2 regions of the Staphylococcus schleiferi genome follow, and region 2 is predicted to be linked to the other one. Evidence: a T-box and tRNA genes for the amino acid it is inferred to sense, from the RefSeq annotation. Region 2 holds a T-box; the other holds one or more tRNA genes.
What was found. The T-box of region 2 lies ahead of leuS (leucine--tRNA ligase). A T-box ahead of a tRNA ligase gene usually reads a tRNA of that ligase, here a tRNA-Leu.

Region 1: it encodes a tRNA-Leu, which carries the amino acid that the T-box ahead of leuS (leucine--tRNA ligase) is inferred to sense. The anticodon was not compared.

The regions. Positions count from the first base shown of each region.
Region 1 covers NZ_CP094712.1:2,336,301-2,343,368, reverse strand. The annotation lists gene folB (dihydroneopterin aldolase) at 1-165, shown strand, start outside; gene folK (2-amino-4-hydroxy-6-hydroxymethyldihydropteridine diphosphokinase) at 158-637, shown strand; gene lysS (lysine--tRNA ligase) at 996-2,483, shown strand; rRNA gene rrf (5S ribosomal RNA) at 2,969-3,083, shown strand; tRNA gene MUA40_RS11120 (tRNA-Val) at 3,093-3,168, shown strand; tRNA gene MUA40_RS11115 (tRNA-Thr) at 3,172-3,247, shown strand; tRNA gene MUA40_RS11110 (tRNA-Lys) at 3,254-3,326, shown strand; tRNA gene MUA40_RS11105 (tRNA-Gly) at 3,346-3,420, shown strand; tRNA gene MUA40_RS11100 (tRNA-Leu) at 3,428-3,516, shown strand; tRNA gene MUA40_RS11095 (tRNA-Arg) at 3,527-3,603, shown strand; tRNA gene MUA40_RS11090 (tRNA-Pro) at 3,615-3,688, shown strand; tRNA gene MUA40_RS11085 (tRNA-Ala) at 3,704-3,779, shown strand; rRNA gene MUA40_RS11080 (16S ribosomal RNA) at 3,912-5,463, shown strand; tRNA gene MUA40_RS11075 (tRNA-Ile) at 5,569-5,645, shown strand; rRNA gene MUA40_RS11070 (23S ribosomal RNA) at 5,803-7,068, shown strand, end outside.
Region 2 covers NZ_CP094712.1:1,084,305-1,091,372, forward strand. The annotation lists gene mnmL (tRNA modification radical SAM protein MnmL/YtqA) at 1-218, opposite strand, end outside; gene MUA40_RS05100 (MDR family MFS transporter) at 363-1,544, shown strand; T-box leader at 1,683-1,871, shown strand; gene leuS (leucine--tRNA ligase) at 1,921-4,332, shown strand; gene MUA40_RS05110 (rhodanese-like domain-containing protein) at 4,351-4,662, shown strand; gene MUA40_RS05115 (BaiN/RdsA family NAD(P)/FAD-dependent oxidoreductase) at 5,230-6,486, opposite strand; gene MUA40_RS05120 (putative polysaccharide biosynthesis protein) at 6,603-7,068, shown strand, end outside.

The DNA.
Region 1 (7,068 bases), 1.3 Mb from region 2:
TCTAATTTACTAGAACATCTTGCGGAACGTATTGCATTACGTATAAATTCACACTATAATCGTGTAATGGAAACAAAAGTTAGAATTACAAAAAAGAATCCGCCCATCCCAGGTCATTATGAAGGTGTTGGTGTGGAAATAGTAAGGGTGAGCCATCATGGTTGATGCATATTTAGGATTAGGAAGTAATATAGGTGACCGTGAAAATCAATTAAAAGAAGCGATTCGCCTATTACGTGAAAATGAAGCTATCGAAATCATCGCGATTTCACCTATTTATGAAACGAAGCCAGTAGGATATACAGAGCAACCTGATTTTTTAAACTTATGTTTGCATATTAAAACAGAACTTTCAGCCCAAGCGTTGCTAAAAGTTGCCTTAAATACAGAGGCGGAATTACACCGCGTGCGTAAAATACGATGGGGACCTCGCACAATAGATATCGATATTTTATTATATGGAGATGAAGTCATCGATGAGACTGATTTGATTGTTCCTCATCCACGTATGACTGAACGCGCATTTGTGATGATTCCATTAAATGATATTGCAGCCAACGTCATTGAACCCCGATCAGGTCAAATGATTCAAAATATCGTGCAACAAGATGAAACAGTGGTAAAATATAAAAGTTAACTTGTTTCGATGCTTGATGAGGATTGAACCTGAAGCATTAATGAATTTTGGATGAGAAATCACACCGTTTATTATTGAGAGACAGGTGAATTCATCGATGAATCGTATAGCGATGGAAAATTAATCATGCATGGTTATGCTTACATCGTTGAGAGGGTTTCAAAAACGAAAAGTTGGCGTAATGGAATGCGAAAGCCTGACTCTTAGCATTGAAAGGGATTAGAGGTAATGGTAAAACGCATAAAGCTTTAAACCAAAATAGAAGCAGAAAAGACGGAAGTACGCATACAATTCCGTGATGAGATGCTTGGAAAACAATAAACAATAGAAGTATAAGCAGTGAAAAGGAGAGGTAAGAATGACAGAAGAAATGAATGACCAAATGCAGGTCCGCCGTCAAAAATTACAAGAGTTACGAGATTTAGGAATTGACCCGTTTGGCGAAAAGTTTGATCGTACTGGAGACGCTAAAACATTAAAAGCGCAATGGGATCAATATTCTAAAGAAGAACTTGTAGAAAAAGAATCAGAAAGTCATACCGTCATTGCAGGTCGTATTATGACAAAACGAGGTAAAGGTAAAGCCGGTTTTGCGCATATTCAAGACTTAACAGGGCAAATTCAAATTTATGTGCGTAAAGACCAAGTTGGAGACGAACAATTTGATCTTTGGAAAAGTGCAGATTTAGGTGATATTGTCGGCATTGAAGGTGTGATGTTCAAAACAAACACAGGCGAAGTTTCAGTAAAAGCGAAGTCATTCAAACTTCTATCAAAAGCATTACGTCCGTTACCGGATAAGCACCATGGTTTACAAGACATAGAGCAACGTTATCGCCAACGCTACCTTGACTTAATAACAAATGAAGAGAGTACGAAAACGTTTATTAATCGCAGCCGTATCCTTCAAGAAATGCGTAATTATCTAAATGATAAAGGCTTTTTAGAAGTTGAAACACCAATGATGCATCAAATTGCAGGTGGTGCTGCTGCACGCCCATTTGTTACACATCACAACGCTTTAGATGCGACACTCTATATGCGTATAGCGATTGAATTACACCTTAAACGCTTGATTGTTGGTGGATTGGAAAAAGTTTACGAAATTGGACGCGTTTTCCGTAATGAAGGTGTATCTACACGTCATAACCCTGAATTTACAATGATTGAATTATATGAAGCTTACGCTGACTATAAAGATATCATGGCTTTAACTGAAGAATTAGTGGCGCATGTTGCACGTAAAGTTTTAGGAACAACAACAGTACAATATGGCGATTACACAATCGAATTAGAGCCAAAATGGCGTCGTCTTCATATGGTTGATGCTGTAAAAGAAGCTACCGGCGTAGACTTTTACGAAGTGAAATCAGATGAAGAAGCACATCAACTTGCCCAAGAACACGGCATCGAAGTTGATAAAAATATGAAGTATGGTCATATCCTTAATGAGTTTTTCGAACAAAAAGTTGAAGAAACTTTAATTCAACCGACATTTATTTATGGTCATCCAATTGAAATCTCGCCATTAGCGAAGAAAAACCCAGAAGATCCGAGATTCACAGATCGTTTCGAACTATTCATTGTAGGTCGTGAGCATGCGAATGCTTTCACAGAGCTTAATGATCCAATCGATCAACGTGAACGTTTTGAAGCGCAACTTGTTGAAAAAGAACAAGGTAACGATGAAGCGCATGAAATGGATGAAGATTTCATTGAAGCGTTAGAATACGGAATGCCACCAACAGGCGGATTAGGTATCGGTATCGATCGTCTTGTGATGTTATTGACAAACTCACCATCGATCAGAGACGTATTATTATTCCCTTACATGCGTCAAAAATAAATTGAAGCAGCATAAATGAACTGCGGTTAGACGTTTTAATCAGTGTGTATGCTTAGTACATCCTTAATATTGAAATAATATTGGCAAGGGTGAGGCAAGGGAGTCAATTTGAACTTTGTCTCACTCTATTTTTATAGTGCTAATCCTTTTTAAGTTAGAAAGGCGCTTTTTTTGATAAACGCTGCGTTAGAATGTTGTGTTGAAGCGGTTATCGATACAAAGAAAATGGCTTTAAAAGAGCTATATCAATGGTTTTTATCTCAATAAAAGTTGAAGATGAAAAAAATATAAAAAAGTTACGAAAAAATGTTGACTTTATTGCAAGAATTGATTAATATATAAAGGTCGTCAAATTCAGTGACAAACTTATTTAAACTGTTTGTAAAAAACTTAAACAAAGTGTAAAATTAACTATTGAAAAGTATTTACAAAAATTGTATTATAATAAGGTAGCCAAAACGAGCTACTTAATAAAAAAATTATTGTCTGGTGACAATGGCAAAGAGGTCACACCTGTTCCCATGCCGAACACAGAAGTTAAGCTCTTTAGCGCCGATGGTAGTCGGACTGACGTTCCGCGAGAGTAGGACGTTGCCAGGCAATGATAACGGAGAATTAGCTCAGCTGGGAGAGCATCTGCCTTACAAGCAGAGGGTCGGCGGTTCGAACCCGTCATTCTCCACCATTTGCCGGCCTAGCTCAACTGGTAGAGCAACTGACTTGTAATCAGTAGGTTGGGGGTTCAAGTCCTCTGGCCGGCACCATTTCATGAGCCATTAGCTCAGTTGGTAGAGCATCTGACTTTTAATCAGAGGGTCAGAGGTTCGAATCCTCTATGGCTCATCATTCAAAATACTATCGAGCAGAAGTAGTTCAGCGGTAGAATACGACCTTGCCAAGGTCGGGGTCGCGGGTTCGAATCCCGTCTTCTGCTCCATTATTTTGCCGGGGTGGCGGAACTGGCAGACGCACAGGACTTAAAATCCTGCGGTGAGAGATCACCGTACCGGTTCGATTCCGGTCCTCGGCACCATTATTATTTAGCGCCCGTAGCTCAACTGGATAGAGCGTTTGACTACGGATCAAAAGGCTATGGGTTCGACTCCTATCGGGCGCGCCATTTTAAATATACGGGAAGTAGCTCAGCTTGGTAGAGCACTTGGTTTGGGACCAAGGGGTCGCAGGTTCAAATCCTGTCTTCCCGACTTCTTAAAAATCTTGGGGGCTTAGCTCAGCTGGGAGAGCGCCTGCTTTGCACGCAGGAGGTCAGCGGTTCGATCCCGCTAGTCTCCACCATTATTTTCTTGAATGAACATTGAAAACTGAATGACAATATGTCAACGTTAATTCCGATAATTTGAGTACTTCAACGTACTTTAAAGAGTGATTGACTTAATCAATCAAACGAGCTATATCAAGCTTACTTCTTTTATGGAGAGTTTGATCCTGGCTCAGGATGAACGCTGGCGGCGTGCCTAATACATGCAAGTCGAGCGAACGGACGAGGAGCTTGCTCCTTTGAAGTTAGCGGCGGACGGGTGAGTAACACGTGGGTAACCTACCTATAAGACTGGAATAACTCCGGGAAACCGGGGCTAATGCCGGATAACATGTTGAACCGCATGGTTCAACAGTGAAAGACGGTCTTGCTGTCACTTATAGATGGACCCGCGCCGTATTAGCTAGTTGGTGGGGTAACGGCCTACCAAGGCGACGATACGTAGCCGACCTGAGAGGGTGATCGGCCACACTGGAACTGAGACACGGTCCAGACTCCTACGGGAGGCAGCAGTAGGGAATCTTCCGCAATGGGCGAAAGCCTGACGGAGCAACGCCGCGTGAGTGATGAAGGTCTTCGGATCGTAAAGCTCTGTTGTTAGGGAAGAACAAATGTGTAAGTAACTGTGCACGTCTTGACGGTACCTAACCAGAAAGCCACGGCTAACTACGTGCCAGCAGCCGCGGTAATACGTAGGTGGCAAGCGTTATCCGGAATTATTGGGCGTAAAGCGCGCGTAGGCGGTTTTTTAAGTCTGATGTGAAAGCCCACGGCTCAACCGTGGAGGGTCATTGGAAACTGGAAAACTTGAGTGCAGAAGAGGAAAGTGGAATTCCATGTGTAGCGGTGAAATGCGCAGAGATATGGAGGAACACCAGTGGCGAAGGCGGCTTTCTGGTCTGCAACTGACGCTGATGTGCGAAAGCGTGGGGATCAAACAGGATTAGATACCCTGGTAGTCCACGCCGTAAACGATGAGTGCTAAGTGTTAGGGGGTTTCCGCCCCTTAGTGCTGCAGCTAACGCATTAAGCACTCCGCCTGGGGAGTACGGTCGCAAGACTGAAACTCAAAGGAATTGACGGGGACCCGCACAAGCGGTGGAGCATGTGGTTTAATTCGAAGCAACGCGAAGAACCTTACCAAATCTTGACATCCTTTGACCGCTCTAGAGATAGAGTTTTCCTCTTCGGAGGACAAAGTGACAGGTGGTGCATGGTTGTCGTCAGCTCGTGTCGTGAGATGTTGGGTTAAGTCCCGCAACGAGCGCAACCCTTGAGCTTAGTTGCCATCATTAAGTTGGGCACTCTAAGTTGACTGCCGGTGACAAACCGGAGGAAGGTGGGGATGACGTCAAATCATCATGCCCCTTATGATTTGGGCTACACACGTGCTACAATGGACAATACAAAGGGCAGCGAAACCGCGAGGTCAAGCAAATCCCATAAAGTTGTTCTCAGTTCGGATTGTAGTCTGCAACTCGACTACATGAAGCTGGAATCGCTAGTAATCGTAGATCAGCATGCTACGGTGAATACGTTCCCGGGTCTTGTACACACCGCCCGTCACACCACGAGAGTTTGTAACACCCGAAGCCGGTGGAGTAACCATTTTGGAGCTAGCCGTCGAAGGTGGGACAAATGATTGGGGTGAAGTCGTAACAAGGTAGCCGTATCGGAAGGTGCGGCTGGATCACCTCCTTTCTAAGGATAATATACGGAAATATCACCAACAGGTGATAGACGGAATTAACGTGACATATTGTATTCAGTTTTGAATGCTCATTCATTGAGGATTCAAAATCAAATGGGCCTATAGCTCAGCTGGTTAGAGCGCACGCCTGATAAGCGTGAGGTCGGTGGTTCGAGTCCACTTAGGCCCACCATTTGATATTGTACATTGAAAACTAGATAAGTAAGTATAGATTTTACCAAGCAAAACCGAGTGACAAGCGAAAGCTTGAAACAAAATTATCGCTAGTCGTCGACAGACGACTCACATAATTAATAACTGGTGAATTGAGTGAAAGCTCAATCATAAAAGATTAAGTTATTAAGGGCGCACGGTGGATGCCTTGGCACTAGAAGCCGATGAAGGACGTTACTAACGACGATATGCTTTGGGGAGCTGTAAGTAAGCTTTGATCCAGAGATTTCCGAATGGGGGAACCCAGCACGAGTTATGTCGTGTTATCCGCATATGAATTCATAGTATGTGAGAAGGTAGACCCGGAGAACTGAAACATCTTAGTACCCGGAGGAAGAGAAAGAAAAATCGATTCCCTGAGTAGCGGCGAGCGAAACGGGAAGAGCCCAAACCAACAAGCTTGCTTGTTGGGGTTGTAGGACACTCTATACGGAGTTACAAAAGTATTTGTTAGACGAATAACCTGGAAAGGTTAATCAGAGAAGGTAATAATCCTGTAGTCGAAAACGAATACCCTCTTGAGTGGATCCTGAGTACGACGGAGCACGTGAAATTCCGTCGGAATCTAGGAGGACCATCTCCTAAGGCTAAATACTCTCTAGTGACCGATAGTGAACCAGTACCGTGAGGGAAAGGTGAAAAGTACCCCGGAAGGGGAGTGAAAGAGAACTTGAAACCGTGTGCTTACAAGTAGTCAGAGCCCGTTAATGGGTGATGGCGTGCCTTTTGTAGAATGAACCGGCGAGTTACGATCTGATGCAAGGTTAAGCAGAAAATGTGGAGCCGTAGCGAAAGCGAGTCTGAATAGGGCGAATGAGTATTTGGTCGTAGACCCGAAACCAGGTGATCTACCCTTGGTCAGGTTGAAGTTCAGGTAACACTGAATGGAGGACCGAACCGACTTACGTTGAAAAGTGAGCGGATGAACTGAGGGTAGCGGAGAAATTCCAATCGAACTTGGAGATAGCTGGTTCTCTCCGAAATAGCTTTAGGGCTAGCCTCAAGTGATGATTATTGGAGGTAGAGCACTGTTTGGACGAGGGGCCCCTCTCGGGTTACCGAATTCAGACAAACTCCGAATGCCAAATAATTTAACTTGGGAGTCAGAACGTGGGTGATAAGGTCCATGTTCGAAAGGGAAACAGCCCAGACCACCAGCTAAGGTCCCAAAATATATGTTAAGTGGAAAAGGATGTGGCGTTGCCCAGACAACTAGGATGTTGGCTTAGAAGCAGCCATCATTTAAAGAGTGCGTAATAGCTCACTAGTCGAGTGACACTGCGCCGAAAATGTACCGGGGCTAAACATATTACCGAAGCTGTGGATTGTCCGTAGGACAATGGTAGGAGAGCGTTCTAAGGGCGTTGAAGCATGATCGCAAG
Region 2 (7,068 bases):
ACTTCTATTGGATCAACACGATTACCCGCAAAGTCTCCGCTACCCGCTGCAGAACAAAATGTACAACCGCCATGTGCGACAGTTCCATCTCGATTTGGACAATCGAAGCCGGCATCGAGTGCCACTTTGAATATTTTTTGATTAAATTTATTTTTTAGAAGATAGTTTAATGTGTGATAGCGTTTTTGATTAAATGCGTATGGAAAATAAACCCCCATGATTATCGTCCTTTCAAAATTCATAATTAAAACGGATTTTTTGATACTGTGTTAAAATTCTTATTAACTGTATTTCAAGATTTTAACATATTTTAGACTAATCGTGTTATAGTGTGATTTAGAGAGAAAAGGAGTGTGTCATCAATGAAAATGCCAAAAGAAATATGGTGGCTTGTAATTGGTATGGCAATAAATATTACGGGAGCGAGTTTTTTATGGCCACTCAACACGATTTATATGAGTCAAGCTCTAGGTAAATCGTTAAGTACAGCCGGTGTTGTATTAATGGTGAATTCATTTGGTATGATAGCGGGTAACTTGTTAGGTGGAACTTTGTTTGATAAGTTGGGTGGCTATCGAACAATCATGCTGGGTACGATTATCAGTTTATGTGCAACCCTCCTATTGAATTTATTTCACGGATGGCCATGGTATGCAGTTTGGCTCATTATGCTTGGATTTGGAGGCGGTATGATTATTCCGGCTATTTATGCAATGGCAGGTGCTGTTTGGCCACAAGGTGGGAGACAAACATTTAATGCCATTTATTTAGCCCAAAATATCGGTGTTGCTTTAGGGGCAGCTTTAGGCGGTGTCGTAGCAGAACTTAGCTTTAATTATATATTTATGGCAAACCTTGCGATGTATGTTGTATTTTTCTTCATCGCTCTATTTAATTTCAACATGGATTACCATGCGACAGTTAAGCAACACGAAACGATTGAAGAAATTGCACATCTTCAGAATAAAAAGCATTTTAACGCACTTCTTTTATTGTGTGTCATGTTTGCTTGTTGTTGGATTACGTATGTTCAATGGCAAACAACGATTGCTTCATTTACACAAAGTATTGGCATTTCTATGAGTCAATATAGTTTATTATGGACCATTAACGGTGTTTTGATACTCATTGGTCAACCTTTAATTACACCCATCGTTCAATTTTTCAAAGGGCAGTTAAAAAAACAATTATATTTTGGTTTGTTCGTCTTTATATTATCCTTTTTAGTGACGAGTTTTGCCAAATCATTTTCAATTTTTGTCGTAGGTATCGTCATTATGACGTTTGCGGAAATGTTTGTATGGCCTGCTGTCCCAACGATAGCAAATGCATTAGCACCAAAGGGTCGCCAAGGTGTCTATCAAGGTATCGTCAATTCAGCTTCGACTGTCGGTAAAGCTTTCGGTCCGCTAATCGGTGGGATATTAGTAGACCTCTTTAATATGCAAGTGATGTTTTTATCTATGATAGGATTGTTAGTTATCGCAATGATTTTCTTGTCTATCTATGATAGAAAAGTGGATCCAAAGATTTTATATCATTAGCGATGCTAAAATGAGGCTTGCATATTTGTGTTAAATTTTTTAATATAGATAATGATTAAAGTCATCGGAAGCATAGTTTTAAACGGTTTCGTCTCAATGTTTATTTATAAGTGAAATGTTGAGTGGAATTGTGCTATTTTCAAGTGATTAAAATGGAGTAGTAACTTAACTGTATTTCTTAAGAGAGCTAGTGGTGGTGCGAACTAGTGAAAACATTAAGTGAACTTGCCAATGTAATTAAATAATAATTAACATCTCTAACTATTTTTAATGAAGTGCACGTTTAGCGTGAATAAGGGTGGTACCGCGGCATGAGTCGTCCCTTACCATTGAAGAATAGTTCGAGATGTTTTTTTATGAATAGGAGGATTTAGTAGTGAATTACAATCATCGAGAAATTGAAAAAAAGTGGCAAACGTATTGGTTACAAAACAAAACTTTTAAAACAGAAGATCATTTAGGTCAAAAGAAATTTTATGCATTAGATATGTTCCCATATCCTTCAGGAGCGGGTTTACATGTTGGGCATCCAGAAGGCTACACTGCAACTGACATTTTGTCACGTTATAAAAGAATGCAAGGTTACAATGTGCTTCATCCGATGGGGTGGGATGCGTTTGGTTTACCTGCAGAGCAATATGCATTAGATACGGGTAATGATCCAGCAGAATTTACGCGTACAAACATCCAAACTTTTAAAAGACAAATTCAAGAGCTTGGTTTTAGTTACGATTGGGATCGTGAATTAAGTACAACAGATCCAGACTATTATAAATGGACGCAATGGATTTTTATTCAATTGTATAAAAAAGGTTTAGCTTATATCGATGAAATTCCAGTAAACTGGTGTGAAGCATTAGGTACGGTTCTATCAAATGAAGAAGTTGTAGATGGTGTATCTGAACGTGGAGGACATCCCGTTGTACGCCGCCCTATGAAACAATGGGTGCTCCGTATTACAGAGTATGCGGATCGTTTGTTAGAAGATTTAGATGATTTGGATTGGCCAGAGTCACTTAAAGACATGCAACGAAATTGGATTGGTCGTTCAGAGGGTGCCAAAGTTATTTATAAAGAAGCGAAATCGGAAAAAGCGATTGAAGTGTTTACGACGCGACCTGATACAATCTATGGTGCCACTTTCCTAGTATTAAGTCCAGAGCATGCTTTAGTCAATGAAATAACAACGACTGAACAATCGCAAGTAGTCAAACAATATCAAGACGAAGCAGCTAAAAAATCTGATTTAGAGCGTACGGATTTAGCGAAAGAAAAAACGGGTGTCTTTACAGGTGCTTATGCGATTCATCCGATGACAGGCGAACAAATTCCAATTTGGATTGCAGATTATGTGCTCGCTTCTTATGGTACTGGCGCGGTAATGGCTGTTCCTGGACACGATGAGCGTGACTATGAATTCGCTGAGACTTTTAATTTACCAGTTAAAACAGTTATCGATAATGACGCTGACACACCTTACTATACGGGTAATGGTCCGCATATTCATTCTGAAGCGCTAAATGGTCTTGAAAATGAAGATGCGATTGCGAAAGCGATTCAACTCCTTGAAGAAAAAGGTGTCGGTGAAAAGAAAGTTAATTATAAACTTCGAGATTGGTTGTTTAGTCGTCAACGTTATTGGGGTGAACCGATTCCGATTATTCATTGGGAAGATGGTTCAATGTCAACTATACCTGAAAATGAATTACCATTATTGCTTCCTAAAACGGATCAAATCAAACCTTCTGGTACAGGTGAATCTCCATTAGCAAATATAGACGATTTCGTGAATGTTACAGATCCTGAAACAGGCATGAAAGGGCGTCGAGAAACCAATACAATGCCACAATGGGCTGGAAGTTGTTGGTATTATTTACGCTATATTGATCCTAAAAATGATCAAATGTTAGCAGACCCTGAAAAATTGAAACATTGGTTACCTGTTGATTTATATATTGGCGGCGTCGAACATGCGGTATTACACTTACTCTACGCGCGTTTTTGGCATAAAGTGCTTTATGATTTAGGTGTGGTTCCAACTAAAGAGCCATTCCAAAAATTATTTAATCAAGGTATGATTTTAGGTGAAGGTCATGAGAAAATGAGTAAATCGAAAGGAAACGTCGTAAATCCTGATGATATTATTGTTTCTCATGGGGCAGATACTTTACGACTTTATGAAATGTTCATGGGACCTTTAGAAGCTTCAATCTCTTGGAGTGAAAAAGGTTTAGATGGCTCACGTCGCTTTTTAGATCGCGTTTGGCGTTTATTCGTAAATGAAGATGGTACATTAACAGATAAAGTTGTTGAAGATGAGACGCCGGCATTACAAAATGTTTATCATCAAACAGTTAAAAAAGTAACGGAAGACTTTGAATCTCTTAACTTTAATACAGCAATCAGTCAATTAATGGTATTTATCAATGATTGTTATAAAGCAGAGACGATTTCTCGTGCTTATGTAGAAGGTTTTGTTAAAATGCTAGCACCGATTGCACCACATTTAGGGGAAGAATTGTGGTCAATTTTAGGACATGAGACAACGATTACTTACCAACCATGGCCTAGTTATGATGAATCCCTTCTTGAAGCTGCAGTTGTTGAGATTGTACTACAAGTCAACGGCAAAGTGCGTGCGAAAGTTGAAATTCCTAAAGATCTGTCAAAAGAAGAAATGGAACAAATGGCATTAGCTAATGACAGTGTAAAAACAGTAATTGAGGGTAAAGAGATTAAGAAAGTGATTGCGGTTCCGCAAAAACTTGTTAATATTGTTGCGAAATAATTGAAAGGATGAGAAAGCGTGAAAGAGATCAGTGTCGATCAATTAAAAGAAATGATTATGAGCTCAGAACCTGTTCATGTCATCGATGTTCGTGAAGATGAAGAGGTTGCGATGGGAATGATTCCTGAAGCGGAGCATATTCCAATGAATCAGATTCCTGAAAAGCTCGAAGATTTTAATAAAAATACAACATATTATGTCGTTTGCGCTGGGGGCGTTCGAAGTGCAAAGGTTGTAGATTATTTAAATCAACATGATATTGATGCGGTCAATATCGAAGGTGGTATGCACGCATGGGGCGATGGGGGCTTAGAATATAAACGCATCTAATGATGTGTCGCTTCATGGTGGACAGGGATAACGAAGGATTTTCCAGTGTTATCCTGTTTCCTACCTTATATAATTTAATATGATTATTAAAGAAGAGTTAAAAGACGAGTCTGGGACATAAATACCAAAATAAATAGCTCGAAGATGATTTTGATAAAAATCATCTTCGAGCTTCCTTTTTATTATCATGCTTCGTATTATATAGGCTCGCTTTCCGAGGGGACAGCCTCAGCCTGTAGTCTTCGGCTCGTCCTGTTCCCTCAGGAGTCTCGCTATAAATACTTCGCTTATATATATGTAATCATTCACCATTATACTTAAAAAAATAAGGCACTTTCGTATAATTTAATTCATCACAACAAAAACTAAACTAACGAGGTGCCTTATGTATAAAGATTATAACATGTCTCAATTAACTCTACCAATAGAAATATCTATTTTAATTCCTGATAAGGAAAAAATCCGAGATTTTTCGTTTTTTACGAAAACCTCGGATTTCATCGATTATTGAGACATTTTTGTTTCAGCCTCGTCTTTATTTTGGAATATTAAACAATGTAACAGTGATTATTCTACAAATCCTGCAAAGTAGCCTGCAACATAACCTGTTACCAATGCACTTGTTATATTATATCCCCCGGTGTAACCATGAATATCTAAAACTTCACCGCACAAAAATAAACCAGGTGCCAACTTTGATTCCATTGTGCTCGGTACAATTTCTTTAATATCAACACCGCCACCTGTGACAAATGCCTTTTCAAGGGGGAGGGTTCCATGTACATCGAAAGTAAAGGCTTTTAACAAATGCGTGAGTTCAGCCAATTTTTGTTGGCTTAAATGATGATAAGTCGTTTGAGGGTCAATGTTCGCTTCATCTATTATAAAAGATAAGTATCGTTCTTCGATAAGTCCCTTGAGTGCATTTTTAATATGTTTATCAGGTTGAGATTTTAATTTTTGTTCAATTTGTTGTTTTAATGCATCTTCTTTAACATCAGGAAAAGCATCAATTTGCATTTTAATATGTGTTTGGTGTTGTGCTTTTTGTTCATAATAGACGAATTGACTACATCTTAAAGCAGCAGGACCACTAATACCAAAATGAGTAAAGATCATATCCATTTGGTGAGTGATTCTTTTTTTACCATTTTTTCTTAATACTGAAAGCCCAACATTACTCAAGCTAAGCCCTTTTAATTGTTGCTTTTTAATAAAAGGGGCATTTGATTTAATAGGGACTTCAGTTGGGAAAAGTGGTGTAATATGATGACCCAATGCCGTAGCGAAACGGTAACCATCTCCAGTAGAACCTGTTTGTGGGACACTTGTGCCACCTGTTGCAATAATAATGGATTTAGCTTGATATGTTGTGCCATCTTGCAACTTGACTATAAAATAGCCTTCGTCTTGCTTTTCAACGGATGTCACCACATGTTGTTCTTTAATAGTGACATGATGATCATGAAGTGTTTTGATGAGTGCATCTAAAACATCTTGTGATTGATTCGATACCGGAAACATGCGTCCATGATCTTCTTCTTTTAAAGGCACACCCCGTGTTTCAAAAAAATCTATAATGGATTGATTATCGAAAATAGAAAAGGGACTATATAAAAATTTACCGTTTCCTGGTATGTTTTTAATGATCTCAGCATAGGGGAGACGATTCGTTACATTACAACGCCCTCCACCAGAGATTTTTAATTTGCGACCTAAACCTTTCTTTTTTTCTAGTAATAGGACGGACTTACCATGTTGGCTCGCTGATATTGCAGCCATAAGCCCACTGGGTCCACCGCCGATGACGATTGATTGATACATATTGTAAAAACCCCTTAAAGTTGATATTTTGATTTTAACATATCTTTATTCGGTGTATAATAACCATATTGTGTTATAATTTGAGTTTGAAAAATTGAAGAGTAGGTAGGTTGGCTATGAGTGAAAATAAGGAATTGGTAAGAGGAACTTTTTTACTCACATTAAGTATCCTCATTACTAAAGTTTTAGGTATCATTTATATTATTCCGTTTTATCGAATTATCGGTGGCGCCGATAATTTAGCGCCTTTTAACTATGCGTATGGGCCATACAATATCGCGATAGCGGTAGCGACAGCAGGTGTTCCGCTTGCAGCATCAAAATATGTGGCAAAGTATAACGCATTAGGCGCATATCGTGTCAGTCAAAAGTTATACAAATCGAGTTTTGTGGTGATGAGTATCACCGGTATTTTAGGCTTTTTAGCACTGTATTTGTTATCTCCAACAATTGCGTCAATAACAATTGCAAACAATACCGATCAAAAAGCAGGTTGGACAGTTGATCAAATAACATCTATTATTAGAACAATTAGTTTTGTGGTGATTTTTATACCTGTACTTGCAACTTGGCGAGGTGTTT